DNA from 3 places in the Bhargavaea sp. GQ12 genome. Region 2 is predicted to be linked to each of the others. Evidence: riboswitches for the same ligand, from Rfam matches in the RefSeq annotation. Region 2 holds a riboswitch; each other region holds the start of a gene.
The links. Region 2 has a riboswitch for S-adenosylmethionine ahead of AC6CHQ_RS11520 (LLM class flavin-dependent oxidoreductase). Riboswitches for the same ligand answer to the same signal wherever they lie in the genome.

Region 1 (10,245 bases), on a different contig from region 2:
AAAGCTTCTCCGAGTACATCCGGCTTTATCCGGTCGTCTCGGCGCTGATCGCGATCAACGTGATCATCTACATCCTGACCATCCTGCCCGGCATCGGCGACCTGATCATGTTCCATGGAATGGGCATCAACCGGCTGATCGCTGACGGCGACTGGTGGCGCTTTATCACACCGATGTTCCTGCACGCCGGACTCATGCATGTCCTGTTCAATATGTTCGCCCTGTTCCTGTTCGGCCCGGAGCTTGAGCGGATTGCAGGCAAGATCCGGTTCCTGAACCTGTTTTTCCTGGCCGGCCTATTCGGCAATGTCGCATCCTATTTTCTGCATGACGGCTCTTACGCCTATGTCGGCGCAAGTGGTGCCATCTACGGAATCTTCGGCGCGTTCGGCGCATTTGTGTACCATACGAAGGGCGCATTCCCGCAAATCCGCCAGATCATCCTGCCGATCATCGTCATCAGCGTGATCATGACGTTCCTGACACCGAACATCAACATCACCGCCCACCTGACCGGCCTGGCAGTCGGCTTCCTCGTCGGCTTCAGCTACTTCCAACCGAAGAATATCACAAGCTGGCGCAAGAAGCGCCGCTAAAGTACCCCAAGCCCTGCTCCCGCAGGGCTTTTTTGATGTGGTTCTGCTAAGGTACCTTCCCGCCTGCGAAAAATTCAACCTACCCTAAAACCTACTAATCAGGTAGAGTTATAAGGGTATTAGAATTCAGTGTGCACTGACACCTGCCTGCCACCAAACATTCAGGCATTTGAAATCACCATATTGGAGGGGTTCTTCATGAGCTATCAACTTGGCATATTAGATCAAAGCCCGGTTTTTCCGGGGGCGTCCGCAGAGCACGCCCTGCAGCAGACAGTGCAACTGGCCCAACAGGCGGAAAAATGGGGGTATAGCCGGTTCTGGGTGTCCGAGCATCATCACTCCCAGGACGTAGCCGGTTCATCACCTGAGGTGCTGGTCTCCCATCTGCTGGCCAAAACAGAGTCCATCCGCATCGGGTCCGGAGGCGTCATGCTCCAGCACTACAGTCCTTTTAAAGTCGCTGAAAACTTCCATCTGATGTCCGCGCTTGCTCCTGGAAGGGTCGACCTCGGTATAGGAAAGGCACCCGGCGGCCTTCCCCTCTCCACGAAGGCCCTGCAATTTGGGACGGTCAACGACGGGACAGACTTTGCCGAATGGCTGGCCCATCTGATGCAACTGATCCGGGATGAAGTACCGGAAGCTCATCCGCTGGCCGGCATCCAGGCCACCCCTCTCCCGTCCAAACGGCCTGATGTCCATCTTCTTGGTGCAAGCCCGGATAGCGCCCGGCTCGCGGCAAGACTGGGAATCGGATTTGTATTCGCTTTGTTCATCAACAACAATCGCACCGTGCTGGAAAAATCAGCCGCCGCGTACCGGGAACTTCATCCCGGCGGAACATTCATCGCTGCCGCCCATGTGCTGGCAGCGCCGACGCAGGCAGAAGCTGAAAATCTGGCAGGTGATTACAAAATCATCAAAGTGCATCTGCAGAACGGCCGTTCATTCACGCTGACATCCACCGAAGCGGCTCATTCGTTCGGCAGACAGGCAGGTGTTCCCTATGAAGTCGAAGAGCTGAAGGCAGACATCATCGCAGGGACACCCGACTATGTGCATCAGCAACTGGCGCAGCTCCATGAGGCTTACCGGATAGATGAATTCATCCTGCACACAGCGCTGCCGAAAGTAGCTGAACGCGCCCGCTCCTTCCGGCTGCTGGGTCCGCATCTTATTCCGGCAAGTGACAGCTCTACAGAAAAGTCTGAAATTTATCGTTGACAATGCCGAAAGCTTTGCTATACTGTTCATCAAGCTGAAAAATTCATAATTTTTTTCTTATCAAGAGAGGTGGAGGGACTTGGCCCTGCGAAGCCTCAGCAACCAGCAAACTCCGGTTTGTATGGTGCTAACTCCGGAAGGACAGATCTGTCCTGAAGATGAGAAAACAGTCAGGCAGGCGTAATTGTATTCTGCCCAGGCTCTTCTCTCATTCTTGAATGGGAAAAGGGCCTTTTCCTATTCTTCATCCTTTCCGGAACCTTTCAGCGGAATCCGTCAATCCAACCCCATCCGCCAAATGACCTCATTAAAGAAAGGATGAATATCCATGACCGAAATTGTCATCATCTCCGGCAGTCCGAGTGCCGCTTCCCGCTCGGACCGAGTACTCGGCTACATCGGAGGGCTGCTTGAAGACAAGGGGTTCATCGTCACCCACCTGAGCGTGCGGGACATTCCCGCCGAAGCCCTCTTTACAGCAGACTTCAGCCACCCGTCCGTCACGGGCGCCGCAGCGAGCATCCGGGAAGCGCAGGGGGTCGTCGTCGGCTCCCCTGTCTACAAAGCCGCTTATTCAGGAGTCCTTAAGGCGTTTATCGACCTTCTGCCTCAAGATGTGCTGGAATCCACCCCCGTCCTTCCGCTCATGACCGGCGGCAGCCCCGGGCATCTGCTGGCACTCGACTATGCCCTCAAGCCGCTCCTTTCCACGCTGAAGGGGCATGCCCTAAAAGGGATTTACCTGACGGATGATGTGATCGACAAGAATCTCGACATCCCTGTGCTTGACGGAGACTGCCTCAGCCGCCTTGAGAAACAGACGGCCTATTTTGCGGAACTGATCCGAAGGCAGCACAGCCGAACCCATGCCTGAGCCAGAATGAAAGGATGATGACCATGACCAAAAAACGTATTTACCTGAATGCGTTCGAGATGAACACAGCGGGTCACCAGTCTCCCGGCCTCTGGGCGCATCCCGATGACCAGTCCCACCGGTACAAGGACTGCGACTACTGGATCGAGCTTGCACGCATCCTCGAGGAGACCCGCTATGATGCTGTGTTCCTTGCAGATGTACTTGGTACGTACGATGTCTATGGCGGTTCCCGCGAAGCAGCGGTGCGACAAGGTGCACAGTCGCCGGTCAACGACCCGAGCCTCGTCGTCCCCCTCATGGCGGCTGTCACGAATCATCTCGGCTTTGGTGTCACTGCCTCCGTCAGCCACGAGCATCCGTACACGTTCGCCCGCCGAATCTCGACACTCGATCACCTGACAAAGGGACGTGTCGGCTGGAACATCGTCACATCCTACCTGAAGAGCGCCGCCCTCAACATGGGTCTGGACGAACAGGTTTCCCACGACGAGCGCTACGACATCGCGGAAGAATACTTGGAAGTGTGCTACAAACTGTGGGAAAGCAGCTGGGAAGATGATGCCGTGAAAGTCGACAAGGAAAACCGTGTGTATTCGGATCCTTCCAAAGTCCACGATATCGGCCATCACGGCAAATACTTCAAGGTGCCGGGCGCCCATCTGTCGGAACCGTCCCCTCAGCGTACACCGGTGCTGTTCCAGGCTGGCGCGTCGCCAAAGGGCCGTTCATTCGCAGGAAGGCACACTGAACTCGCCTTTATCGGAGCACCAACGAAAAACGCGGCCAAACAGACCGTCACGAGGCTCCGGGAAGCGGCAGCTGAAGCCGGACGTGATCCGGAAGAGATCAAGATCCTGACACTGGTCACACCGGTCATCGGGCGGACCGAGCAAGAAGCCCGTGAGAAGTACGATGAGTACCAGTCCTACATCTCCGATGAAGGCGCACTTGCCCTGTTCGGCGGCTGGACGGGCGTCGACCTGTCAGGCGCCGACCTTGATGCCGGCGTCGAATACGTCGAAAATGACGCGATCCGCTCCACGCTCGAGACATTCACGAAAATCGATCCGGAACGCAACTGGACAATCCGTGAGATCATCAAATCGATTGGCGTCGGCGGCATGGGCACCGCAATCGTCGGCACGCCGGAGCAGGTTGCGGACGTGCTCGAGGCGTGGGCCGACGAGACCGGCGTCGACGGATTCAACATCGCCTATGCCCTTGCGCATAGGACCTTCAAGGAATTCGGCGAATGGGTCATCCCGATCCTCCAGGCACGCGGCCGTGTACCTAAAGATTACGGGGGCACCTCCTTGCGCGACAACCTGTTCGGCAATGGCAACCGCCTCCCCGCCCGTCATCCAGGAAAGCAGTTCAGCCGGAAACCGGAAACCGTCTGAACAGGAAAAATCCCGTGCCGCTTTGCGGTCCGGGATTTTTCTGTCACTCAGCGGCACGGATCAGTTTCCTCATCTGCCTGATTGTCTCCAGATGAAGGGCTTCATGGTAAAACGAGAACAGCAGTGTTTCGCCGGTCATGCGGAATGTGAGGCCCATGCGGTTCGTGAACGGTTCCGGAAGCGGCTCGTCCAGGCGGCCTGCCCGCAGCTTTTGAAGACGCTCCGTCTGGGTGTCCAGTTCCTCCCTGATCTCGATCAGAGACGGGGGCTCACTCTTCCAATCAGACGGCTTCGTGCCCGCAGCAAAGTACTCCGGGTATTTCGCAGCCAGCTCCATCTCTTCGCCTGCCACTTCCAGGGCGAGCCGCTCCTGGATAAACAGGATATGCCCAAAATTCCAGTGGATATTGTTGCTGAACCCGTCTGGAATAATGCCCGCAATTTCCTCGGGTGTTTCGTCCAAGCATTTCAGCGTCATCTCACGGACCGTCTGCATATGGCGAAATATAAGCTCTTCCAACCCGACCCCTCCTGTCAGAAAAGGGCCTCCCGGCTCGGGGAGGCCCGTCTGTATGAACTTATTCGCCTTCGGCGGCAGGAGTTCCTTCAACGGAAGCCGGTGTCTGCGCCCGATTTCTCGGGTCGTACCAATCCATCAGCAGGTCCGCATCCGCCTCATCGATATGGCGGATGGGTGCTTTGCTGGGCATGACGCCAGACTTGAATGCTGCCGTGACAGTCGCGACATTCCTCCGCCTCTGGAAGATGGTCTGATGCTCCTGCATCGATTGGACCCGCTTCCTGAACACATAGACCGTGTGCAGCGTAAAATCACGCCACCGGACGGTCAGCTGGCGATCCCTTACAGCCCAGCCCGCAGAGCGGTGCTGCCAGAGTCCGAGCAGGATAATCAGCGGGATGATGAGCAGCGCAAGCAGGCCATACGGGAACAGGAAGTACCCTGAAGCGGCCGTCAGCGGAATTACCCAAATAAAGTCGAGCCTGTAATAGAACGGACGGGATTTCACAGGAATCCTCTTTAGTTCTCCAGATGTTTCAATATCGGGGAAAAGCTCCGAAAGAAGCCCGTTGACTTCCCGCTTCTTCACGAGCGGGAACAGCCCGATTGCCGCGCCTCCCTCTTTCGCGCTCCCTCCGGCGCTATGCACCTTGACCGATACATAGCCGAGAAGTTTCTGGAACGGGTTCTCGCTCACCCGCACCGCCTGGATGCGCTTCAGCGGTACGGTGACCCGTTTTTTCTCCAGGAGCCCTCTTGAGATGAACAGGTCATCCCCGTCAAACGAGACAGTGAATCCGTAAAATCCGAGGTACGTCCAGGCGACAGACAGGACCCAGCCGACGAGCATCACCGCAAGGACCGCCACGGCGACCATGAACACGCCAAACCGGATAAACGCGACCACTTCGTCATAGATCACGTCAAACGGCAGGATGTCGGCGAACTGCGACAGGAAAATCGCGATCCCGGAGAAGATGATGCCGATCCTTCCCGAGAACGTCGCCAGAAGGAAAATTTCCTTGCGTCCCATCCGGAAAAGGACTTTCGCTTCTTCCTCCGGTTCTTCTGCCGGAAGGACGGCGACCGCTTCTGTCCCATCCTCCTGCACTTCCTGCAAGCCTGCACGGCGGCGTTTCGCCTCGGAGATGACCGAGCTCACACGATCCGCCTCCGCACGGGTCACCGCCGTCAGGTCCGCCTCCGCCCCTTCCAGGACGGACGAGTTGCCCGCAGTCTCGATCTTCACCTTGACGAGCCCGAACGGCCGGTGGAAGATCCCTTCCGTGTAATCGACACTCTGAATCCGTTCAAACGGGATATAGCGCTTTTTCTTTACAAACAGCCCGTGCTCGATCCGGAGTTCCCCGTCTTCGAACCAGTAGACGAACCGTTTCCATTTGACGAAGCCGGCAACCGCAGTAAACACGACAAATGCACCAAAAATCAGGATGGTCAGATTATCCAGCCAGAAATTCCCCGACCGTTCCCGTCCAATGCCGTTCGCCACAACGATGACGAGGAGCGGAATGATCGCTTCCTTCAGCGTCTTCAGAAGCTCGATGACAGCAGTGACCCAGTGCAGCCTGTTCTTCTCAGACATCATCTTCCGCCACCCTCGCGAGCACGGAGATCCGGCTCCTCAGCTCGTCGGCCTCTTCCATCTGGAGCGCCGGGATTTCGTGATTGGTCGCGGCCGTCGATACGGTAATGCCGGAGAGGGCATATTTCCTGAGGATCGGGCCCTGGCTCGTGTCGACATGCTGTACCCGGACCATCGGCACGAGCGTCCTCTTTACGATGAACAGCCCATGCTGCAGCTCGATTTCCGTTTCCCTCACTTCGTACCTCCAACGCTGCCATCGGATCTTCGGAAACAGGAAAATCAGCAGATACGCCGCAATCACGGAAACCGCCCCCGACACGATATAAATCCAGATCGGGCCTTCAAATATGTATGCCAGTACACTAGCCGCAATCGCCGGGACAAGGACAATCAGCGTATAGAAGATCCCATGGATCCTCCAGACGGTGAGCCCCTTCTCGGATATGCGGTTCGCCGGTTCTCTTCTCATCCGGTTCACCCCTTCTATGACTTCTTTCTATTGTATACGGAAAGGCTTGGGAAACGTTTCATAAATTTAATCATAAAGGGTTGAGACTTTGCAAGGCGGCACTTTGCCAGTTTCAGAGACCCTTTCGCAAACTCATTCATCACTTTCGCCAGAACGCAAAAAAACCCGGAAAGCCTGAACGGCTTTCCGGGTTCTTTAATGTTCTTATCGGTTGCGCGGGCGTCCGCCTGGGCGGCGTCCGTCACGGCGACGGCTGCTGTCGCGGTTGTAGCCGCCACTTCTGCCGGAGCCACTGCGGCCCTTGTAACCGCCGCCGCGGTTTCCACCACGGAACGGAAGCGGTTTTTCTTCGGTGATTTTGACTGGTGTGCCGTCCGGCTCGCGAGTAAGCGATTTGATCGCTGCTGCGATGAGGTCAATGGCATCGTTATCCTGCAGCATTTCTTCTGCGAGGATGCGATAGTCGTTGAGCTCGTTTTTCTCGACGAGTTCCTTCAGCTGGCTGACGGCAAGCTTTTGCTGGCCGGCCAGCGCTTCGTCCTCGGATGGCGGACGAAGTGGCGTCATGCGCTTTTTCGTTGTTTCCTCAACCGTGCGGAGGTAACCCATCTCACGCGGTGTGACGAATGTGACTGCAACCCCGCTCTTGCCTGCACGGCCGGTACGGCCGATGCGGTGGACATAGCTTTCAGGGTCCTGTGGAATGTCGAAGTTGTAGACGTGTGTGACGCCCGAGATATCAAGGCCACGTGCAGCAACGTCAGTCGCAACGAGGATATCGATCTTGCCTTCTTTGAACTGGCGTAGGACCGACAGGCGCTTTGCCTGTGTCAGGTCGCCGTGGATGCCTTCTGCGAGGTATCCGCGGAGGTTGAGTGCTTGTGCCACTTCATCGACGCGGCGCTTTGTGCGGCCGAAGATGATTGCGAGTTCAGGCGTGTGAACGTTCAGCAGGCGTGTGAGGGCATCGAACTTTTCGCGTTCCTGCGCTTTCACGAAGAACTGCTCGATGTTCTCGACCGTCATCTCCTTCGCCTTGACGCGAACTTCTGCAGGCGAGTGCATGTAGCTGTCCGCGATTTTGCGGATCGGGCCAGGCATCGTTGCGGAGAAGAGAAGCGTCTGGCGCTCGGACGGGACGTTCTCGAGGATCGCATTGATGTCCTCGATAAAGCCCATGTTCAGCATTTCATCAGCTTCGTCAAGGACGAGCGTTTCGACGCCGTGAAGCTTCATCGTTCCGCGCTTGATGTGGTCGAGGATCCGGCCTGGCGTACCGACGACGATCTGCGGACGGTTGCGCAGCGCGCGGATCTGGCGGCCGATTTCCTGTCCGCCGTAGACGGAGAGGATGCGTGCGCGCTTGCCGTAGCCGATTCGGTAGATCTCTTCAGAGACCTGAATCGCAAGTTCACGCGTCGGTGCGATGATCAGAGCCTGGATGTCCGGGTTCTGTGTATCGATCTTCTCGATGATCGGAACGCCGAATGCGGTCGTCTTGCCCGTACCTGTCTGTGCCTGGCCGATAACGTCCTTGCCGCCGAGAGCGAGCGGAATCGTTTCTTCCTGGATTGCTGTCGCCTCTTCAAACCCCATGCGTTCGAGTGAAAGCTGTGTAGTGTCGCTGATGTTCAGTTCAGAAAACTTTGTCAAATGTGTCAATCTCCTTATCCTTCATGTGATCATTGGATCCATTTTCAAATGAAGTCCGGCATGCCGTGCCGTTTCGGAGTTTTTCAGTGTTGTCCGCCGTTCCGTCCTGGCGGGCAGTGCGCTCGAAAAGTTCCGGTTGCTGCCGGGCGGTCCGACCGGAGAGGAACACGCCCTTCAACCGAACCGTTTCAAAAAAAACAACTCTTCCTCAATATGCGAAGAGTTCCCGTTCAAATGTATCCAATAGTTAGCAGTATAACACGGCACGGCTCTTCTTGCAATGAAACCGGCGCGGGCAAGTGCCCGCGGGTTCATTTATAGATTGTCCGCAAGCTCACCGATGATACGCTCCAATGCCATCCCTCGCGAGCCTTTCAGCAAAATCAGCGGAGCATGTTCCAGCCGCTCATGCAATTTGGCAGTGATCGGATACAGGTCTTCTCCGCTCCAGACAAGCCGGTCCGCCGGGAACTTCCCTTCCAGCTTCCGGTACAGGTGCTCCATCCTCGGCCCGAAAAGACATACCCCGTCAAAGTCTGCAGGATCCAGCTCTCCCTCAAGCCCTTCATGCGCCGGCACTTCCAAAACACCGAGCTCGAGCATATCGCCAAGGACTGCCCACTTTTCGTCACGGAGCTTCGAGTCCCGCACAAATCCAAGTGCAGCACGCACGGAAGTAGGCGCCGCATTATAGGCATCGTTGATGAAAAGCGATCCATGCGGCCCTTCCACTGTCTGCATGCGCATGCCGGTCAGCTCGACCTGCTTCAGCGCCTCTCTGATCTGGTCTTCTGAAAGGCCCGCTTCCTTCCCTATCAGAATGGCTGCGAGAGCGTTTTTCGCCTGGTGGGCGCCAAGGACGGAAATCATAAACTCTCCCTCAATGATCCCCTCTGTACGGAAGATGCTGCCCGCTTCCGACGGTTCGACCGACAATAGACGGAGGCCACACGCTTCCCCTTTCCCGAACGGCACGGCCGTGTTTTCCGGGAGCTTTTCGGCATGTGGAACGAGCAGCGGCTCGTCGCCGTCGTAGAACAATCTCCCGCCTGTCAGAAGGCCGTCAGTGATTTCCGACTTCGCCTCAGCGATGCCTTCACGAGAACCGAGGTCCTGCATATGCGCCTCGCCGATGTTTGTGATGACCGCATACTTAGGCCGTGCAAGCTCAGAAAGGAACGAAATCTCGCCAAAGCCGCTCATGCCCATCTCAAGCACCGCGTATTCGGTATCCTCGGGAAGAGACAGGATTGTCAGAGGGAGGCCAAGCTGATTGTTGTAGTTCCCTTCTGTCTTGCGGACACGGAAATACGGCGACAGCGTGCCGGCGACCAGGTCCTTCGTGGATGTCTTGCCATTGGAGCCGGTGATGCCGATAAAGACGGCTTCCAGTTCATCGCGGTAGCGGCGCGCCATCTGCTGAAGCGCCTGTTCGGGATCTTCGACGAACAGCACCGGAAGGTCTTCCGGTGCACCGTCCACGCCTTTTTGCCAGAGAGTGGCCGCAGCCCCCTTTTCGAATGCCTGCCGTACAAACCGGTGGCCATCTGCCTGTTCTCCTTTAAAAGGGATGAACAGGTCGCCTTTGTTCAAAGTACGGGTATCGATCGAAACGCCCGTCACGGCCGCATCGCCGTTTTCAACGGCCGGCAGTCCGAGCCAGTGCGCAATCTCATTCAATGTTCGTTTCATAAAAGGCTTCCCTCAATCTCTGTTCATATTCAGCAACTGTTTTTCCTGATAGCGTTCAAGCGCCAGACGGATCAGTTCCTCAAGCAGTTCCGGATAGGTCATGCCGGAATTCTGCCAGAGGAGGGGAAACATGCTGGTCGGTGTAAAACCTGGCATCGTGTTGACTTCATTGATGAGGACGCCGCCCTCTTTCGTAAGGAAAAAG
Region 2 (10,245 bases):
TTTCTCCGCCTTTTCTTCGTCGACTCTGACATAGCCTTTTCTGACCAGGAATTTCAGGAAAATGTCATTGGCAAAAACAGTGGAAATCGAGACGAACAGCCCGTCCGTTGTTGACATGGCCGCAGCCAGAATCACGACACCGAATAATGCAACAACAGCAGCTGGGAATGCCCAGGCCACATATTCCATCAAAGCCAGATCCGCAACGACGTCCCCGGATCCCAGCGCCACCCTGCTATAGAGTCCTCCAAAGAGAACCAATACGCTAAGCGAAGCCACGATGACATAGGTCAGAATCATTTTACCCAGGTCTTTTTCGCTCTTGATGCCCAAAACTTTATTGAATAAGTGAGGTGCGGACGCAAAGGCCCACTGGATGCAGATTGCGCCGATCACTGCACCGATCGAATAGAAGTGAGCCGAATCAGGGTTAAAAACAGTCACGAGATTGGGATCCTGTGCCGCCAGGTTGTCGGTGATCCCGGAAAATGTGGCCGCGATGCCGTCCCTCCAGAAGATTACGATTCCGGATATGAAGATCACAATTCCTGCAATCGCCATCAGAATCACTTGAACGGCATCTGTATAGATATCCGCAAACGCTCCGCCGCCGAAAACATACACCACCACGATGACGGTGATGAGGATCAGGCCGGTACGATAGTCCATCCCCAATAAATACTCAAAAATCCTTGCTCCGGCTACAAACTGGGCGGCAATATAAAAGATGTTAAAAAGCAGAATGAGGCCGGTTCCCACACGCAAAAGGTCGCTATTATAATAGTCCCCAAGCCAATCCGGCAATGAGAGAGACTTCTGCTCTTCATTCAGTTTACGGATTTTCTTCGCGACCATCAGAACTCCTATAGCTCCCCCTCCAATCATCGCAAGCATGAGCCAGAGATTCGTGAGCCCCCACTCATGTGACCAGCCCGGATAACCGAGGAAAGTCGCAGCGCTGAGGTAAGTGGCAGCGAAAGAGAGACCCAGCACAACGGGCCCCAGGCGTCCCCCGCCTATTGCGAAGTCCCGGATGTTCTTTGTTTTCTTTGTGCCGATATAGCCAAGAACGAGCATGATTGCCAGAAAAGCGGCAAACCCGATCCAGGTAAATAGTGTGACAGTGTTCATGGCATTCCCTTCTTTTCCGTTTTACTTCACCAATGACGAAAGTTGTTTTGCCGGGTGGCTTTCAGGCAGACGCGCAGAGCCTGTGCCGAATAGGTTTTCCCGCAATGTCTTTCCCTCATATTCAGTCCGGTAGATTCCCCGCTTCTGCAGCTCCGGAACGACATGATCCACAAACTCACGGAATGTCTCGAGTGAATAACTTTGTGCGATATTGAAGCCGTCCACATCACCTACTGTTGCCCATTCCTCGATATGGTCCGCTATCTGCTCTGGGGTCCCAATGAATTTCGCTGTCCCGTTGCCAAGTCCATGGTTGAGCACGGCTTCCCGCAAAGTCCATTTCTTGTTCGGGTCTTTCGTATACATGTCCAGATTTCCCTGCACGGCATCCGTTTCGATGTCCTCGATGTACTGATCGGGATCATATTTCGAGAAATCGATTCCTGTATGGCCGGAAAGAAGTGCCGCTGTCCCTTCATAGCTCACATGATTTTTCAGGTCCTCGTATTTGGAGAGCGCCTCTTCCTCCGTGGAGCCTACAATCGGAAGGATCATCGGGAAGATCCGGATGTCTTCGGGACTTCTGCCGTGTGCAGCGGCGCGTTTACGCAAATCAGCGGAATAGGCCTGCTGCGCCTGCAGGGAATGGCCCTTTGTGAATACTGCTTCCGCATGCTTGGCCGCAAAATCGCGTCCCCGCGGTGAGGCCCCTGCCTGGAACAGAACCGGTGTCCGCTGAGGAGACGGCTCGGTCAAATGGATACCCGGAACATCAAAGAATTCCCCATGGTGCCGGATTGGATGGACTTTTGACGGGTCTGCAAATGTATCCCCTTCTTTGTCATAAACTACTGCGTCGTCTTCCCAGCTGTGTTCCCAAAGCTTATACACCACTTCGAGGAATTCGTCCGCACGGTCGTAGCGCTGACTTTTCGGGAGTCGTCCGGACAACCCGAGATTGACCGCTTCACTTTCCAGATAGGAAGTGACTACATTCCATCCGAGCCGGCCTTCTGTCACATGATCCAATGTCGAGAGCTGGCGCGCCAATGCATAAGGCTGGGCATAAGTCGTAGAGACAGTCGGTGCAAATCCGATATGTTCTGTCACCTGTGCCATGGCGGAGATGATCAATAACGGGTCGTGCGCAGGCAACTGTACAGCATGGCGGACGGCCGCTTCATGGCTGCTGCCATAAACCGAATAGGTTCCAAGCACATCCGCGATAAAGACAGCATCGAATTTCCCCCGCTCCAATACTTTTGCGGTTTCTGTCCAGAAATCCAGCCCGTTATGGTTAATCCCTTCGTCTTTTTCATGCTTCCAAAGGCCGGTCGAGTGCGGTGACGGTGAATTTTGTACAAAACCATTTAAATGAATCTGCTTTTTCTTCCCCATGAATCGTCTCCCCTTTCAGGTCCTTAACTAACTATCTCCATATAAAAAGTCGGAATAATGGTTGTCGGGTTGCCTTAGCTCTCATACCGCAAGCCCCAAAGCACATCCCGGACAAGCAAAAAAACCTCTTCCCGGAGGGGGAAGAGGCAAATTCATCTATTCCACCCTCATCTTTCAAGCATACGCTTGCTGGAATGAGCACCTTGTTACATCGTAACGGTTGCTGCGGGATCGTAGGACCAGATTCCTCCCCCGTCTCTAGATAAGGAAAACTTCTATTCAGTTAGTAAGGTTGACTCCATGATATAGATATTGAATAAGTCAGTCAACACTGAATACTCAAAATGGTAAAAAAGAACGATGCATGCGACGTGGCATGCATCGTTCCCATCAAGAGTCATCAGAAGTTGGACAGCCTATGATGACCGGAGTTTTAGTAATTAGTAACCGTCTGTTTCGCGGCCTTTTTCAACGGCTTCGTCAACAGCTTCGTTTTGGGCGTTTGTGCCGCCTTCGCCGTATTTCGACTTGACGCCTGCTTCCTGGCCAGGAAGGCGGTCATCATCGCCTTTTGCTTCAATTTCCTTCATCTTCGCCTCGATGCCTTCCTTCACGCGGCGGCCATAGTCTTCATCAGCCTGTGTGAAGTGATGGACCATTGCATCCTGGATGCGCTTGTCACAGATCGATAGCACATCAGACAGGTTGGAGATGAGTTCTTCGCGCTCCCACTCTTCGAATGCGCGGTAAGTTTCGCCGGCCTGTCCGTAGTTGTTCGGACGGTCGATCTGCTCACTCATGACCTTGCCGCTGTATTCAGGGTTGTGAGGCGTGCGCTCGGATTTGTCCGCTTCCTGCAGGCCGCCGACCATGGACGGCTCGTAGTTGATGTGCGGATTGCCTCCTGCTTCTTCCGGTGTGCGCATGCTCATCTGGCCGCGGTGCTGGTTCGTGCGGACTTTCGCTTTTGGCGCGTTGACCGGTAGTTGGAGGTAGTTCGCGCCGACACGGTAACGCTGTGTATCGGAGTAGGAGAATGTCCGGCCTTGGAGCATCTTGTCGTCGGAAAAGTCCATTCCGTCGACGAGCACTCCCGTACCGAATGCCGCCTGCTCAATCTGTGAATGGAAGTCCGTCGGGTTCTCATTGAGGACCATCTTGCCGACCGGCAGCCAAGGGAACTTATCCTCCGGCCACAGTTTCGTATCATCCAGCGGATCGAAATCGAGTTCCGGATGATAGCCGTCCTCCATGATCTGGACATAGAGTTCCCACTCCGGATACTCGCCGCGCTCGATCGCTTCGTAGAGATCCTGAGTCATGTGGGCGACGTTCTTGCCCTGGATCTCCATTGCGTCTTTTGTCGTCAGGTTGCGGATGCCCTGTTTCGGCTCCCAGTGGTATTTGACGAGGACCGCTTCGCCCTTGTCGTTGACCCACTTGTATGTGTTGACGCCCGATCCCTGCATGTGGCGGTAGGTTGCAGGACGGCCCCATGGGGAGAACAGGAATGTGATCATATGTGTCGCTTCAGGCGAACGGGAGACGAAGTCGAACATGCGGCGCGGGTCCGGAACGTTCGACGCAGGGTCCGCCTTGAAGGCGTGGATCATGTCAGGGAATTTCATCGCGTCACGGATAAAGAAGATTTTCAGGTTGTTACCGACAAGGTCCCAGTTGCCGTCTTCTGTGTAGAACTTCACCGCGAAGCCGCGCGGGTCACGGTCAGTTTCAGGAGCATCCTTCGATCCGGCAACCGTGGAGAAGCGGACAAGTACCGGTGTCTTCTTGCCGGCATCCTGGAATACCTTTGCGCGTGTGTACTTCTCGGCCGGCTCGTCACCGACTTTGCCGTATGTCTCAAAGTAACCGAATGCACCCGTACCGCGTGCGTGCACGACACGCTCCGGTACCTCTTCCCGGTCAAAGTGCGACATCTTCTCGATGAAGTGATAGTTCTCCATCATCGCAGGACCGCGGTTGCCGAGTGTTTTGATGTTCTGGTTGTCGATTACGGGATGTCCCTGGCGAGTCGTCAGCGCCTCGCGATCGACCTGCTCGTTTGAACCATTCATCTTTTTGTCTTCCGCCAACATGAAAACCTCCTTGAGATCGTCTATACCCTTATACTACCTGTTTTCAGAATGTTTTTAAAGTAGGAAGGGCTGGTTTGTTTAGAATCACTTTCTAAATAGAATTATTCTAAACAACTTCAAATCAAGTATAATCAAGCCGCAGCCGACTTGCAAATGATTTGAGTATCAATTTTTTATTTTCCCCTATGAGGACAGTCTTATTCATCTCATCTCATATTTATTAATGAAGTTCAATCTCGAATTCAAGAATGAGAATCATCCAATCTAAATGAGAGTGATTTTTCCATATTTGTCAAGCAGGATGATAGTGCCACACTCCGTCTTCCATCGCCTTCTCCACTTTCCCCTGTTCTTCGAGATAGTCGAGATGTCCGATAATCTCAGACATGACAAGCGGGAACTGTGTGTTGTACAGCTTGCCGTAATAGGCTTCTGTGATTTGCGCAGGGACCGAGATGCCGCTTCCGATGAGACTGATCAGCTTCTCACACTTCTTATCCATTCTGGAAATGCGGTCCCGTACAAGTTCCCTGTGATTGCGGATAGAACCGTGATGTCCTGTATAAAGGACATCGGCATCCAGCCGGGCCAGTCTTTCGAGAGAACGGCGCTGCTGGCTGACCGACGGGAGCCGGCTTCCGTTCGCTGCCGGGTCGATGATGGCATTGACGGAAGAGCCGTCAATCAGCACATCCCCCGTAAATGCCGCCCGGCCCTCCGCATCCAGGAATGTGATGCTGTCAGGAGAGTGGCCCGGCGTCTCAATCACCTCAAAACCGAAAACACGATCCCCTTCTCCGATTTCAACGATTTCAGCCTTAAGTGCATACTTCGGAGCTTCCCGTATCGTTTGCTCAAGACGGGCGAAGCGCCCTGTCCCCATCTCACCGCCGCCCATCTCACGGTAGAGCCGCCGGAAAAAAGCAAGGCGCATTTCAAGGAACTCCTTATCGAGCCTCAGCCTCGGAACCGCGTCACGATGCGCATAGACCGGGATATCTTTTTCCTCAAGGATTCTCGGCACGAGCCCGGCATGGTCCTCATGGTGGTGCGTCAGGAGAATGGCATCCAGGTCACCGATTTCTGCGCCCGCCTGTTTTAGAGTGTCCCGAAGCCTGTCCATGCAGTCATCTGTATCCACACCCGCATCAATCAGGACAAGCCCGTCTTCCCTTCGGATAAGGAAGAAATTGATGGTCTTCAGCGTCGGATAGTCCGCCGGCTGAATAACCGGATAAATGGTATATGTCTGTTGTCTGATGGCTTCTGCCATATCCCCACTTCCTTCCCCTCTCACTAAATAGCGGCGATCCTTCCCGCCGCCTCGATCACCGATTCGGCAAATCCGCCGATGGCCCCCATGTGATCCTCATCCAGGCGGGTATTGAACACAGCCTCCACCCGGTTCGTCCATCCCGCATCCCCCTTGGGATAGTCGAAGCTCAGAGTCTGCGTAAGCCGGATGTCACGCTCCCACAGATCCGCAAGCAAGGCTCCGATGCTTTCGCACTGTTTAGCGGCGTCCGTGATCGGTTTATAGAACCGGACACTTAGTGTCACACCGGGCTCTTCTCCCGAAACTTCCAGTATCTCGCCTGCCAGGTCCCTGGCGGATGCCGACAGCTCCACTTCGACTGGGATATCCGGACGATCAGTACGCACAAAACGGATGATGAGCGTGCGGGACAGATCGGCCAGATTCATAACATCAGAACGACCCGTAATCAGAATCCTTTTTTCCAGGTTGTCCAAGTTATATAGGTGATTTTCAAACGCGACCTTGAGGTTTTCAAAAATTGTAGGGTCTGACATTCAGGCCGCCTCCTTTTATCATCAATCTTACGTAAAGTCTTCCAACAGTTCAATAATTCTGAACCTTCTTTTCTATGAAAAGAAAGGACCCGCTTGGCATCAGCTTAAAGAGAGCCATACGGGTACCGGATATACTGGTCAGACCGGCCTGATCGTGATTTCGTTTACATTGACATGGGCAGGTTGGGTGAGGGCGTAGACGATGGCATCCGCAATGTTTTCCGGATCAAGAATTTTTCTGTCGACGCTTCTAGAGCCCATCAGCGGAGTGTCGACCATCCCCGGTGAAATATTGGTCACACGGACACCGGTGCGGGCCAGTTCCTTCTCAAGACCCATCGAAACCGCCCGTACGGCGAACTTCGTCGCACTATAGACGGTGCTTGTCTTGGTCACTTCGTGGCCCGAGACGGAGTCGATGTTCAGAATGTGGCCGGCTCCCCGGCTGATCATTCCCGGCAAAACTGCGTTTGCGCCATATAGCACACCCTTGATGTTCACATCGATCATGCTGTCCCATTCCTCTGTCTTTCCCGAGCGCACCGTTCCGGCGAGCATCTGCCCGGCATTGTTGACAAGGATATCGACGGAACCGTATGCCTCTTGCGCCTTTCGGACAAGTTCTCCGACACTCGTCTTGTCCGCCATGTCGGTCGGTACTGCGATGGCCTCGCCGCTCCCGCTGCTGTTGATCACCTCTTCCACGTCCGTCAGCTTTTCTGTGCTCCTTGCCGCAAGGACTACATTCATCCCCTCTTTGGCGAGCCGCCGGGCTATGGCCTTTCCGATGCCACTGCTCGCGCCTGTCACGATCGCTGTTTTGCCTTGCAGGTTTTCCATTCTACCGCCTCCTGTTCTTCCATCCTATACCCGGGGACGCTGTTATTAGACAGGGGAAGGAAATTGAGATTTGGCCGGTTTCGTCATTCATGGCCCTGATTTCGTCATTCCGGGCTCCAATTTCGTCATTCGTGGCCTTAATTCCGTCATTCGCCCAGGCGAGACGGTCGAATGACGAGATTATCCTGTTGAATGACGAAACCGGGCGGTCGAATGACGAGATTATAGGAGTGAATGACGAAACCACTTCTGAAAATAAAAAAAGCTTCCGGCGTTAACCGGAAGCTGAGGCTTTCCCTTATTCCCCGTCTTCTTTCTGCAGCGTCCTCGAATAGATGAGGCCGGCTGCACCGACCGCTGTAAAGAGAATCGCGCGGATGACGACAGAGACCGAGGCCAGGTCGATGATGAACAGCTTCAGGAAGCTGACAACGAGAATAATGAAGCCGGCGTTCCGCACCGCTTTCCAGCCCATCTTCCTGCCGGCCGTGATTGACACGAACGCGAACAGGAAAAGAAGGAAGGTGTGGACGAAAAGAACCGTCTCTTGTTGCCAGCCAAACTCTCTGACGCCCGAGAAGAGCAACTTGTTCAACAGGAAGAAATAGTAGAACTGAAGCAGGAACGCAATCACCGGAACACCCATCCGGAATTTTGAGGCAAGCTGTCCCCGTATCACTTTTACGAACAGGTAAGTCATCCCGGCCGCGAACAGCAGGCTGACCACGAAGCTGAGCCAGTAGCCGCCGCCCCGCCAGCCGGTCATCGGCATAAACATGAGGACGGCACCGAGTACAAGAAACTCAATCACCCCGGCTTCGGCCACATACCGGCCATGAGCCGACCGTTGAAGGAAGAAGCTGCCGAATGCCAAGAGGCCGATGAGGCCAATCCTCAGATGCCACTCCGGTCCTATTGGCAGATCCACATCCCGAAGGAGAACACCAGACAGACGGAACAGGTAGATCAGGACAACAATCTGACCGGCAATCAGCGCGGCATCGACCTGTGAAGTCTTGATCCATGCGGGCCGGTATTGATAAAACGCAGCATAGACAAGCGCAAGTGTGCCGATGAACATGAGCCATACGGCGTGTTCTGCGGAGAAAATCTCTTGGAACCAGCCAAACGACACCGTGGACAATGCACCAAGTGCATAAAGCCCGCCCGACACGGCAAGCGTCCGCATCGCACCCGAACGGAGCCCGGCCCAAATGCCGGCCGCTCCGACAACGAACAGCAGCATCAGCTTCATCGCCGGCTCATCCATGCGGAAGCTGAGGATGAAGGCGGCGGTTGCCGCCACTGCCAACGTCGACAAGATGTCCTGCAGAGGCGGATCTTTCAACATGGAGGCATACACAGCCAGTGCAGCATACAGAACTGCCAGCACACCGTATGCGGCCTGCAGTGTAGGCTCGTCGAACAGTTGGATCCACATGATGCCGAACACGAAGTTCACATACAGCAGCACTTCCGTGAAGATGAATCTCGGAATACTGCCTTTCAGGTAAAAGAAAAGAAGCGCCAGATGCTGGATAAGTGCGGTAGCCGCAATGAGATTCTCATGCCCGCCCCGTATTCCGTCCAGCACAAGATACAGGAACAGTGTCACGTTAAACAGAAGGAACAGCGCATAGAACGTCACGCGGTGACGGCTTCTGATCGACACGTAGAACAGCGACAGGAACAAAATCAGGACATACGCGCAGAACATGAGCGCGGACGCCCCTTCCCCTTCCAGAAGGAACGGCAGAAGGAAGCCTGCAATCGCCGTAAACACGGTGAGCGTCTCCGACTTTGTCCGTACCGATGCATAGATACCCGCGGCAATATAGGCAATGCCGATCAAAAATGCCGGGACAAGCGGCAGATAGCCGTAAAGCTGATTTGCAGCAAACGTCGTCAGGATCCCGAGGACGATCGTCCCGCCCCAGAGTGTAAGGCCGAATCCGCGCCGGGCATTCCGGACGGACCGGTAGCCCAGATACCCGAGCAGGACGGATCCGAGGTAGCCGAGAACCACCCTGACCCCTTCGGTGATCCAACCCATGTCAAAGCTGACCTTAAGACCCCACAGTACGCCAAGCAGCAGGATGACCATGAACACCCTCGGCAACCAGACCGCAAACTGCTGCTCGAAGTCGAACGGTTTCTGTTCCTTGAAAACCGGCTTCGGAGCCGGAGGAGGAGTATCTTTTTTCCCTGGCTGTACCCGCTTTTCTTCGCCGGGCTGGCGCAGCCAGCCATATGAGCCGGGCGGCTGCATGCTTCTCTGGTCATCCGGCGTTCCATCCGGTTCCGCCATTCCGGGCTGGCCGGCCTCTTCGGGCAGTTCCCGTTCTTCTTCTTTTTGCTTAGGCTCCGGCGGTTCCTCTCCTGATTCTTTTGGACCGCCCAGCCCAATACTCGCCATCATTTCAGACAGGGACGGCGTCCGGGCTTCACCGGTTTCCTCACGCTGCTCTTCGGATTCCATGACCGCCTGTTCATCCTCCGACGATGGCTCCTCTGACAGGGCTGATTTCTCTCGTAGGAAATCCGGCTCAGACGGACTTTCCGGCACATTCTCCGGTTTAGGAGCGGACAGTTCTTCCGGCTCCATCGTCTCAGGTTCTCCCGGTTCATGGCGGTCCGGCTGTTCTACCCGTTTCTCCCCGGATTTCAGCGATATGAGATCCTGCCGCATCGCCCGCATCTCCTCTTCCATAGCGGCGAGGCGCTTCAGCAGCTCTTTCATTTCTTCACTCACGAGGGACACCCCCTTTTCAACTGTGGTGTTCTAACTAATACGCATCGGCAGTGAAATGGTTTCACCGCCGGCCATCTTCTCTCACTCTATCGAATTTCCTGCCGCTCCGGTAGGGGGAAATCGAAGAACAGGGTGCAATGCGGTCAGCGAGAGTACAGGCGACGATCACGAGGTACAAGTAGAGATAACGAATGTACAAGCAACGTCCCTGAGAGT
Region 3 (10,245 bases), on a different contig from region 2:
CGTCCTTTTTTCTCCTTGTCCCCGGTCTTGCCGGACAACCCGAATGTGGCGTTCTCCAATACCGTCAGCCATGGGAACAGCCTCGGCTCCTGGAAGATGAATCCCGCGGACTCCTGCACGCCATCCACCAATTCGCCGTTCAGGCGGATCTCTCCGTCATAGTTTCCGTCCAGTCCCGAAATCGCCCGGAGCAGCGTGCTTTTCCCGCAGCCGCTTGTACCGAGAAGTCCGATGATCTCGCCCTCTCCCGCGGACAGGTTCACGTTCCGCACCGCTGTCTGGCCGTCGAATGTGCGGCCGACGTTTTTCAGTTCAAGTGCCATGGCCAAGCCCCCCTTTATGATTGAACCGCGCGGTCCTGGTAGTGCAGCGCGCGCTCTTCGATGATTTTCAGAACCCAGTCGGACAACTTGCCGATCACGGCGAACAGGATGATGCTTGCGATGATCGTCTCAGGCGACAGCGTGTTCTGGCCGACGACGAGCAGGTAGCCGAGTCCCTGGCTTGCGCCCATCAGTTCGGCTGCGACGACGAACATCCAGCCGAGTCCGAGCCCGCTCCGGAGCCCCGTGAGGAACGACGGGAGCGCCGCCGGCAGGATGACTCGCGTGACGAGCTGATAGGCATTCAGGCCATACATGCGGCCGACTTCGATCAGCTTTCGGTCAACGCCGGCGATACCGCTCACCGTGTTCAGGTAAACCGGAAAGAACACGCCGACCGCGATCATCGTCACCTTGGACGGCTCTCCGATCCCCATCCAGAGGATGAAAAGCGGAACCCATGCAAGGGACGGAATCGAGCGGAAAGCCTGGATGGTCGGGTCAAGCACATGCTCCGCCTTTTTGTAGAACCCGACGACGGATCCGAGGACAACCGCGACAAGCGCCCCGATCAGGAAGCCTGCGAACACCCGGTAGACCGTGATGCCGACATGGCTCCAGAGGGAACCGTCCTGTACCATTCCGGTGATGGTAGACAAAATCACGCTCGGCGCCGGCAGCTGGTAGGACGGGAAGACCCCCGCCCGGCTGAGCGCCTCCCATACGATGACGATGACCAGCGGCAGGATCCCTCCTAGCAACACTTTCTGGGCGCCCCCCGTTTTGGCGTTTGCTTTTTCCTTGGTCTGCCGGCTTGTGCCGGGAATTGAGATCGCCTGTTTTACCATGTCCGGTCACTCCTCTCCGATCGCCTTCTCAGCGAATGCCGGGTCGATCAGTTCATCGGTCAGTTTCTCCACATCCGCGTCCGGCTTGATGACTTCGCCTTCCTGCAGGATCCGCCCGGCTTCAATCAGGGCTTCACGCTGCGCATCGCCCGGAACAGGTTCGGAGAAGTCATTGCGCTCCATCTGGATTTCTGCGACTTCAAGGGGGATCTCCGCCTCTTCCGCAAGCAGTTCTGCCGCCTCTTCCGGGTTGTCGAGCACCCACTGGCGCGCCTTCTCGTAAGCTTCGATCACCCGCCCGACATGCTCCGGATACTTTTCCGCGAACTCTTCACGGACGTTCAGGAAGCTGTAGGTGTTGAAGTCTTCGTTCCGGTAGAACAGCTCCGAGCCGGACTCGACTTCGAGCCGAGCCATATGCGGATCAAGGCCCGCCCAGGCATCGACCGCTCCGGTCGTCAGGGAACTTGCACCGTCGCCGTGCTGCAGGTTCACGATCTCCACGTCATCAGCGGACAGGCCTGCTTCATCCAGCGCGCGCAGCAGGAAGATGTATGGATCCGTGCCGAGCGTCGCTGCGATTTTCTTGCCCTTTAGGTCTTCCACACTCTCGATTCCGGAGTCCGGATCTGTGACAAGTGCCGTCCATTCCGGCTTCGAAGCGATGTAGACGTTCTGGATCGGCGCCCCGTTCGCCTTGGACATGAGTGAAGCCGCTCCAGCTGCCGAACCGAAGTCGACGCTGTTGCTGTTGAGGAATTCCAGTGCCTTGTTGCTGCCCTGGCTAAATGCCCACTCGACCTTGATGCCGTCTTCCTCAAATTCCTCTTCCAGCCAACCGAACTTTTTCAGTACGAGACTCGTCGGCGAATAATGCGCGTAGTCGACCCGGATCTTGTCCGGGTTCCCATCTTCCTCCGCGTTGGATGATGAGCATCCCGCAAGTGCCAATAGTGCCGCCGCTGTCAGTCCGAGCAGTTTGATTTTCGTATTTTTCATGTTTGTCCTCTCCCCTTCGTTGTATGTACGGATTAAAAAAACGCCCTCTTCTAAGAAGAGAGCGCGGGTGTTCCGTCCTCTTCTTATCTCTTGGGAATTGCTTCCCACAGGAATTAGCACCTTTCCAGACATCGTCTGGTGGTTGCCGGGCATCGTCGGGCCAGTCCCTCCGCCGCTCTTGATAAGAATTTGTTATTCAGTTTTGATGGGATACGAAAAGCCTCCCTGAATGATCAGAGAGGCCGAATGTCCCGTTCTCTCTTATCTTCCCGGACAGATGGATGTCCGGCTGGATGTGGCACCTTTCAGGCATCGCCTGAAGGTTGCCGGGCATCGTCGGGCCAGTTCCCTCCGCCGCTCTTGATAAGAATATTTTGATTTGATTGCCATCTTACAGGATGAATCCCCATTGGTCAACTCGAGTTTTTATAAATGGTCAAATAGTCCGAAATTTAGGACGTTGGTCGGATTAGCCCAGTTTTCCCCTGGCCTCGACCGGAATTTCTTCCACGACTTCACTGCCGGAGACAAGCCAGGCGCGTTCATGCAGGTTGCACACCGGGCAGATGTGGTTCGGGATGATCCGGACTTTGTCGCCGATCTCCACCTGGCGGCTGAAGGCCTCGTTGTAGATGATGGCGTGCTCGTCGAACACACCATCAAGGTAGACCCCGTCGAACTCTTTTATCTTACCGAGCCCTTTTGTGGTTGTGATGCCGGTGTTCCGGGTCTGGGCGGTGATGCCTTTCGCCCCGACGTCAGTGATCACGCGCTCGCGGGTCGGCTTGCTGATGACGGTCGTTAGGATCGTGGCGGCGCAGCGGCCGTAATGGCCGAGTACATTTGACTGGGACGCATCCATGAAAACGTACGTGCCAGGTCGGATTTCTGTAATGCCATCAGGGATATCGAAGCCAAGCAAAAATGGCGGTGTCGAACCGATGCTCACGGTTTCCGGATCCATCCCCTCATTCCGGGCGATTTCCGCGAACCGCAGCGTCCGTGCCGAGGCTTCCTCAAAAAGTTCCCGGCATTGTTCTGCATTTTCCGCTTTGTACGTATGCCCGTCGTGGGAAAAGACTCCGCGGAAGCGGACGTGTTCACTTCTGCGGATTTCTTCCAGCAACACACGAAAATCTCTTTCCTCGATGACCCCCGACCGCTTCTCCCCGACTTCGATTTCCACAAGCACCTGCGCCGGCTTCTGCGCACCACTAAACACCTCTTCAATCTGTCTGATCTGGACCGGGCTGTCCACACCGAATGAAACATCGGCCGTCTCCGCCAGTTTCCGGATCCGCTCGAGCTTTGTCTTGCCGACGACCTGATTGGCGATGAATATATTGTTCAGACCCCGTGCCGCCATCACTTCCGCTTCGCCGGCTTTGGCGACAGTGATACCTGATGCCCCTGCCTCCTCCTGCAGCCTGGCCACATATGGCATCTTGTGTGTCTTCGTATGGGGCCGTAGCTTCACACCGTTTGCATCGGCGTATGCTTGCATCAAGCGGATATTTTCGTGAAGAATTTCTTGGTCTATCAGCAGTGCAGGTGTGTCCAGTTCCTTGACGTTCATATCCCCTTCCCCCTTTTGTTTGAATAGTCTATTAACATTGTCTCCCAAATATGTAGTGCTTGGCAATGGAACAGGTCGGGGGGTGGCTGATTTGTCGCCTGGCTAGCTGTTGCGTGGGCGCGAAAGTACACTAAGCGGCCACGAAAGTACACCAAGTGCTGGCGAAAGTACACTAAACGCTCCCGAAAGTACACCATCCGCCCGCGAAAGCACACTAACGTTTCCCGAAAGTACACAACCTCGCGGCACCCAACACGAAAAAACGCCTGTCCACTCGGGACGGGCGTTTTCGATATCAGCTCGTTTTCAATAATCCCTGCGAATGCATGCAGTCCATGAGATCTTCCACGGCCATTTCTCCTGCGTGAATCCACCTGTTTTTATCGGTGATGTTCCCGTCTTTATCAACCGGACTCTGGAACTGGCTAAAGCCGGTTGCATCCATCAAAGAACTTCCGTCATGATCCAGGCCTACATGCACCACATGCTTGATCACATAAGGCGTGCCGAACTTGATGGTAGCAAACGGGTGATCCAGCTGGCCGTCCACGACGACGAACGGAAGGCGGACATAGATGGTTTCTCCGCCTTCCTGGCACAGGGTATAGTCAAAGCAGCCATGGTCATAGTCCCAGTTTCCGCCCATATGATAGCCGAGGTCACGAATGCAGTCGCTCACAATGCCGTAAGATGCCTCTTTCCCTTCAAGTTGTGTCTGAAGCTTCAGCATGCTGTCTCCTCCTCTGTGTTGTTCCTTTTCAGCATTTACAAAAGGAAAGGAGAGCATACCCGTTCAGCTTAGACTTCAAAGGCGGTAAAGCTGCCTTCTTCGTTGAAATCACTGACCTGGACCACCCGGTCGGTAAACGGTTCGACTGATTCCGGATTGGTGCCGATGAGCAGAGAGAGTACCTGGAAAGCCTTCTCACGTTTTAATTGGTGAAATTGCTCTAGGAATTCGTCCGTTACCTGATCTTCCCCGTCTGTGACAAACACGAGGTCGGCCTCTTTAAATCGGCTTTCGCCGATGACCTCCAAGGCTTCCCCAAGGGGAAGCTCGAATTTTGTCCCGCCTCCAAGAAATGCTTCTGCGAGCCGGACGATCTGAGAGGCGCTGATGTCACCTTTGCTGAATTCAAACTGCCGGACCTGGGATGAAAACAAAATCAGGCACAGGTCCCGCTTCTGTCTTTTCGCAATCGACATCAGAGCGAGAACAAACCCTTTTGACTGGGTGTCCAGCTCCCTCATGCTGTCCGACTGGTCCAGGCAGATGACGATTGGACCTTTATTCAGATGTTCGGGGCCTTTGAGTTCAAATTGCATCGTCTGCCTTTCAGAAAAGCGCCTGAGGAAATCCATCTTCGTCAGCGGATGCGTATAGAGGCTGAGTTCGACCGGCAGCAAGTTTTCAACGTCAATCCCGGTCGTGACACCCTGCCTGGCCACCGACTCGGTCTGCTTCGTCTTCTGCTTTTTGCGGGCCGTCTGCTTGAACCGTCCCGCCCAGTCCGCAATTTCCTTCAGCCTGCGGTCGGTTGAAATTTTCTCCGCTAGGTAGATCTTGTCGCGCAACGGGACTTTCCTCAGTTCCGCATCGCCGCTTCCCGCTCGGCTACCGCCCAGGAGAGACTTCAGCCATTCACCGGCCTGCTGGGCCTCGTCCCGCGCCTGATCCATCGATTGCTGGAAGCTTTCCAGATTGAATTCAATCGTCTCCTTGAGCTTCTCGTTGAATTCTTCCAGGCTTTCTGCAAGGGCTTCCGGATTTAGCTCCTCTTGCTGCCGGCTGGCCTGTTCACGTACATTCCTGAGTTGCTCCCGCAGGCTCTTGTCTTTTTCCGTCTGCATAACCAGCCACTGGTGGGTCTTTTCACCGGTTTTGAGTGTGCTGATCGCGGAGGCCCAGTCGTTTAACCGGGTGAAATGCCGGAACGATTCAAATGACGGATCGGCCATGATCGCCTGCATGATCTGCTTGTTGGCCGCAAGGGATCCGACCGCGTCCTCTTCCGTGATGGAAGGCTTCATTTTGTACAGGGATGCCCAGATGTCTCCGAGCAGCGGCTCAAAAGTCGGCATGACCGCATCATCCCTGAGTTCTTGGAGCCCCTTCGACATCTCCATGATTTCCTTGAACCGCCTCTTGTCGAAGGCGTCTGTGTTCAGGACAGAGATATTTTCTTCGAAGTCCAGCTTACTCATCCGGCATCGCCTCACATTCTGTAGTAGATCCCGGACGTATCCTGGCCATTATCGCCTTCATACATCGAGTTCACGGCGAGTTCCTGCTGCATTGACTTCACTTTCAGGAGAACCGTGTCGATTTCTTCGCCTCTGCCTTCATGGCGCACTTTCAACTGGTCCAGGTCAGCCTCAAGCTTTTTCAGCTTCTGGGACGCTTCCATGCCATACTCGGCCGACGGGTCTTTCCTGACCCGCCCGAAGATATCCTTCGCCTCACGCTTCATCGAATCAAGCGTTTTGACCAGTGAGTCCTGGGCGTGCCTGCGCACGATGATGCAGACGGTCTCTTTCTGGTCGGTCGTCTCCCATAGGGAATGTTCGAGGAGGATCAGGTCTTCCGGCAATACAGTCTGGCGCTTGTTGATCAGCGCCCTCGCCTGCAGGAGGGACAGCGACTGCTTGAACCTGCGGTCGGAAGGGCGGATCCCTTCATCCCGCAGCTCGTTCCGGATTTTCAACAGGGCCGTATAGACTTCGTCCTGGATGGCGACCTGATCCGTCATGTGCTGAAGATCGATCAGCTCCTCCAGAGTCATCGTCGGCCTCTGCTGATGCTGGCCCGAGTCTTTCATCATCGCAATGAAATTCGCCTCATCGGCGATGTAATCTACTTCAAAGCGTAAAAGGAAGCGGTCGAACAGGGCTTCAAGCCCCTCCCCGTCCTCCGGAAATTCATTGGATGCCCCGATCACCGACATGAGCGGCACCTGCACAGGAGTGCCGTCATTGTAAAAGACCCGCTCATTCAGCAGAGTCAGCAGGCTGTTCAGGATCGCGCTGTTCGCTTTGAAAATCTCGTCAAGAAATGCCACATGCGCCTCCGGCATCTTGTTTTTCGTATTCCGCTTGTAGACACCCTGCTCCAAATCCTTCAGCGACAAAGGGCCGAACAGCTCCTCCGGCGTGCTGAACCTCGTCAGCAGCCACTGGAAATACTGTGTCCCTTGAATCATCTTTGAAAGCTCCATGACCAGCGCGGATTTCGCCGTGCCGGCCGGACCGATCATGAGGATATGCTGCCGCGCCAGCGCCGCGACCAGGATCGCCTCGATCTCGGCTTCGCGCTCCTGGAACCTCGCATTCAACGCATCTTTAATTTCATCTATTTTTGTAAGATTGTTTTCCATCTCACCACTGCTCCTGTCTCATGCTGTCTGTATCAATCAGCGTTTCCACCTTTCTCATTCCCTAATCTGGAAAGCAGTAAGCCAAAGGGTCTGTTGACGGCAATAGAAAAACGCTCGATCCCTTGGGACAAGCGTTTTGGGTCCACATTTATTCTGCCGGAATATCTACCGCAAAGATAAACTCAATCTCAACCGGGGTATTGTCCGGCAGTTCCGCCACACCAATGGCAGAGCGGGCATGACGCCCTTTCTCGCCGAAAATCTTCACCAGCAGCTCGGAAGCCGCATCGAGGACTTTCGACGGTTCATAAAAGCCCGGTGCCGTCTGGACAAAGCCGGTCACCTTCAACACCCGTTCCACCCGGTCGAGACTTCCAACTTTAGCTTTCAGAGCACTAAGCCCTTTCAGCACGCAGTATTCGGCGAGTTCACGGGCCTGCTCAACCGTCACGTCTTTGCCGACCTTCCCCGGATAAGGCACGTGCCCACCGATCCTTGGAACCTGGCCGCTTACATATGCCGTTCCCTGGTGAATCGTGACCGGGACATAACTGTACAGTGGCGCCACAGCCTCCGGAAGCTCCAGGCCAAGTTCATTCAAACGATTTTCAATCCGATCCATTCCGTTTCTCCCCCAATCTTTATATCCGTACAAACGCGCTCAGATTAAACAGTATCAAGTCTAATCAGAACCCACAAACAAGAAAACCGCCTGCCCCAAATGGGACAAGCGTTTTCCCGCGATAAAATCACTTCATGTAATCCTCAACCAATTCATAGCATCGTTCTTCGGTAAGCTGGGCCAGAACCATTACATATTCCAGGTGCTCCTGCGTTCCGCCTTTGAATTTCAGCGATGCTTCCAATGCAGTTTCATCTCTATACTTGATCCACTCTCTCTGTTCTTCTCTTAGTCGGTCCATCTCGTCTTGCGGCAGCTGTTCCTGCAAAACCCCGTAGATCTCATTCAGCAGTTCATCCCAAATCTCCCACTTGTCGTTGGCCACCTTTTTCAAGGCGTAGGTGGATGAATCGGTTTCCTTTAGCTGGTCCGCTTTGGCCTTTGCATCACTCAGCTTCTGGAGGTATTCCTCTTTGATGCTAATTTCGCCGGCATGGCTGGCCGTTTCTTCCTGACCGTTCGTTTGATTGGTTTCAGTGCTTTCTGATGTAATCTCTTCTTGTTCGATGGTTGTGTCATCATCCGGTAAGTCCGCTCGAACAACCGTTGACGTCCCACTGGTTGATGATTGATCAACCATTTCGATATCCGTTTTAGTAGAGGGACTGTTGCAGGCCCCCAGGATTATCATGGCTGCCGTTAGTATGATCATTAACTCGCCTTTTCTCATATCTGCGCCCCCAACCCTTATAAGTTTCATTTTACAGATTGCATCACTTTTTTATTCTTCTCTATTTCAATCCCTCAACCCTCCAATTCTAGTAGATTTCCAGATCAATAGGGGTTCAAGTTCATAAAGAAAAACGCCTGCCCCAAACGGGACAGGCGTTTCGTGTAAGCTTCCAGCCGGGCTCGAACCGGCGACCTCTTCCTTACCATGGAAGCACTCTGCCTACTGAGCTATGGAAGCATTTTAAGTGAAAATAAAAATGGCTCCGCAGGTAGGACTCGAACCTACGACCGATCGGTTAACAGCCGATTGCTCTACCACTGAGCTACTGCGGAATATTGAAATATCGTACCGACAGATATCATTATACACAGGAGGTCGGTACGTTTCAACCCTATTTTTTTGTTTGCCGAACCTGTTTCAGTTTGTCCTGATTACCCGGTTTCTATACTGCTTCCTCGACGCTCATGCCCGTCCCCTGCCCCGCATAAGCTAGAAGAGCGAGTTTCACGGAAAGGGGCGCCCCCAATTGAAGAAGTTGTTGCTGTTTGGGCTGTTTTTCCTGTTTACTGCATTTGTGCTCGTCCGGTCTTCGGGCGGCGGGCCGCTCATTCCGGTGTTCAACATCACCCAGGAGCCTGATGTGATCGTGCAGGGCAGCCACGGCGCCGCTGTGACGGTCGACCTGTCGTTCGGCGATTCGGAAGTGAAGGCGTGGCTTGAGGAACTGCAGGCGCCTTATCCGCTCATCTTCGCCGATCCGGCCTGGCTGGAGCGCTCTCCGGACCTGGTCAAGCTGATGATCGACCGGAACATCCCGGTCGGACTGCTTGGAGCTGAAGGCAAACTGTATGAAGACGAGCCGAAGCTGTTGGATGAGCAGATTGCCATTTACGAGGCTCACTTCAGCCGCAAGCCGCTTTATTTCCGGACATCCGACGAAGAATTCCCGAAAAAACTCCAAAATCAATTATTCAAAGCCGAGGTGAACGCGCTCGGGTCGACCATGAGATGGGATGGCGGCAAGCTGCCGAAAAAACGGGAAGGCCTGATTTTGTCGGTCCAGCATCATCAGGAGGCGCGGACCGACCTGAAAAAAGTTTCGGAACTTCTGTCAGCCAATGAATTCCTGGCCATCGAAGATGTCCTGTTCGGCGTGGAGACGAAGGAAAGGAAGTTCCCGTAAACAAGAAAACACCCGGCATCTGCCGGGTGTCAGCGGCCCCCATCACTGGGCGGTCCGCTTTTTCTTTTGTTTCGGATTGCCGGAAGCAGCTTCGGCCCGTTTGCGGGCTTCGCGGCGCTCCTGGCGCTTTTTGATGTCTTCTTCCGATTTGGCATTGTACTTCGGCAGCATGAGCAGCTGGTACATATTCACGGCCAGGAGCGGGAACAACAGGATGGTGACCCACTGGTCGATGTTGCCGCTCCGGACCATCAGCGCAGGAAGCCATTCAAGCGTCGTGATGACGATCATGAAAAAGAGCGACGAAATGAGGACGTGCTTTTTGCCCGTCATCTTCACCTTCAGCCATGCTGTCAGCGCAGGCACGGCGATCAGGAAGAAGAGCAGCATCAGGTAAAGGGCGGTCCGGCTTCCGTCGCCCTGTGTGATGTCAAAGCGGAAGAACACGAGGTCGAACAAAACGACCGCGATGATAAGCATCTGCACCCAATTCCATAGAGTCAGGGAACGGAAGATGTTCACGCCGAACTGGTGGACCGTCAGATAAGCGAAAAAGCCCATCTGTGCCACGACGCTCATCGTGAAAC

Region 1: it holds a riboswitch for S-adenosylmethionine, as region 2 does, so the genes downstream of both, ssuE (NADPH-dependent FMN reductase) here and AC6CHQ_RS11520 (LLM class flavin-dependent oxidoreductase) in region 2, are expected to answer to the same signal.
Region 3: it holds a riboswitch for S-adenosylmethionine, as region 2 does, so the genes downstream of both, AC6CHQ_RS05710 (aliphatic sulfonate ABC transporter substrate-binding protein) here and AC6CHQ_RS11520 (LLM class flavin-dependent oxidoreductase) in region 2, are expected to answer to the same signal.

Annotation. Positions count from the first base shown of each region.
Region 1 is NZ_JCAXEU010000018.1:43,528-53,772, reverse strand. It holds gene AC6CHQ_RS13875 (rhomboid family intramembrane serine protease) at 1-596, shown strand, start outside; gene AC6CHQ_RS13870 (LLM class flavin-dependent oxidoreductase) at 795-1,823, shown strand; SAM riboswitch class I at 1,878-1,988, shown strand; gene ssuE (NADPH-dependent FMN reductase) at 2,152-2,697, shown strand; gene AC6CHQ_RS13860 (LLM class flavin-dependent oxidoreductase) at 2,721-4,100, shown strand; gene AC6CHQ_RS13855 (DinB family protein) at 4,144-4,620, opposite strand; gene AC6CHQ_RS13850 (PH domain-containing protein) at 4,679-6,226, opposite strand; gene AC6CHQ_RS13845 (PH domain-containing protein) at 6,216-6,695, opposite strand; gene cshA (degradosome RNA helicase CshA) at 6,900-8,348, opposite strand; gene AC6CHQ_RS13835 (UDP-N-acetylmuramoyl-tripeptide--D-alanyl-D-alanine ligase) at 8,664-10,040, opposite strand; gene AC6CHQ_RS13830 (D-alanine--D-alanine ligase) at 10,053-10,245, opposite strand, start outside.
Region 2 is NZ_JCAXEU010000012.1:42,074-52,318, forward strand. It holds gene AC6CHQ_RS11515 (sodium:solute symporter family protein) at 1-1,131, opposite strand, end outside; gene AC6CHQ_RS11520 (LLM class flavin-dependent oxidoreductase) at 1,153-2,529, opposite strand; SAM riboswitch class I at 2,694-2,798, opposite strand; gene AC6CHQ_RS11525 (catalase) at 2,970-4,622, opposite strand; gene AC6CHQ_RS11530 (MBL fold metallo-hydrolase) at 4,918-5,898, opposite strand; gene AC6CHQ_RS11535 (hypothetical protein) at 5,922-6,437, opposite strand; gene AC6CHQ_RS11540 (SDR family oxidoreductase) at 6,576-7,277, opposite strand; gene AC6CHQ_RS11545 (DUF2339 domain-containing protein) at 7,576-10,029, opposite strand.
Region 3 is NZ_JCAXEU010000004.1:191,421-201,665, forward strand. It holds gene AC6CHQ_RS05700 (ABC transporter ATP-binding protein) at 1-323, opposite strand, end outside; gene AC6CHQ_RS05705 (ABC transporter permease) at 338-1,171, opposite strand; gene AC6CHQ_RS05710 (aliphatic sulfonate ABC transporter substrate-binding protein) at 1,178-2,170, opposite strand; SAM riboswitch class I at 2,251-2,358, opposite strand; SAM riboswitch class I at 2,429-2,540, opposite strand; gene AC6CHQ_RS05715 (D-TA family PLP-dependent enzyme) at 2,640-3,746, opposite strand; gene AC6CHQ_RS05720 (YugN family protein) at 4,042-4,476, opposite strand; gene AC6CHQ_RS05725 (vWA domain-containing protein) at 4,545-5,951, opposite strand; gene AC6CHQ_RS05730 (AAA family ATPase) at 5,963-7,120, opposite strand; gene AC6CHQ_RS05735 (RidA family protein) at 7,269-7,742, opposite strand; gene AC6CHQ_RS05740 (lysozyme inhibitor LprI family protein) at 7,870-8,472, opposite strand; tRNA gene AC6CHQ_RS05745 (tRNA-Thr) at 8,640-8,712, opposite strand; tRNA gene AC6CHQ_RS05750 (tRNA-Asn) at 8,733-8,807, opposite strand; gene AC6CHQ_RS05755 (polysaccharide deacetylase family protein) at 9,002-9,658, shown strand; gene AC6CHQ_RS05760 (KinB-signaling pathway activation protein) at 9,701-10,245, opposite strand, start outside.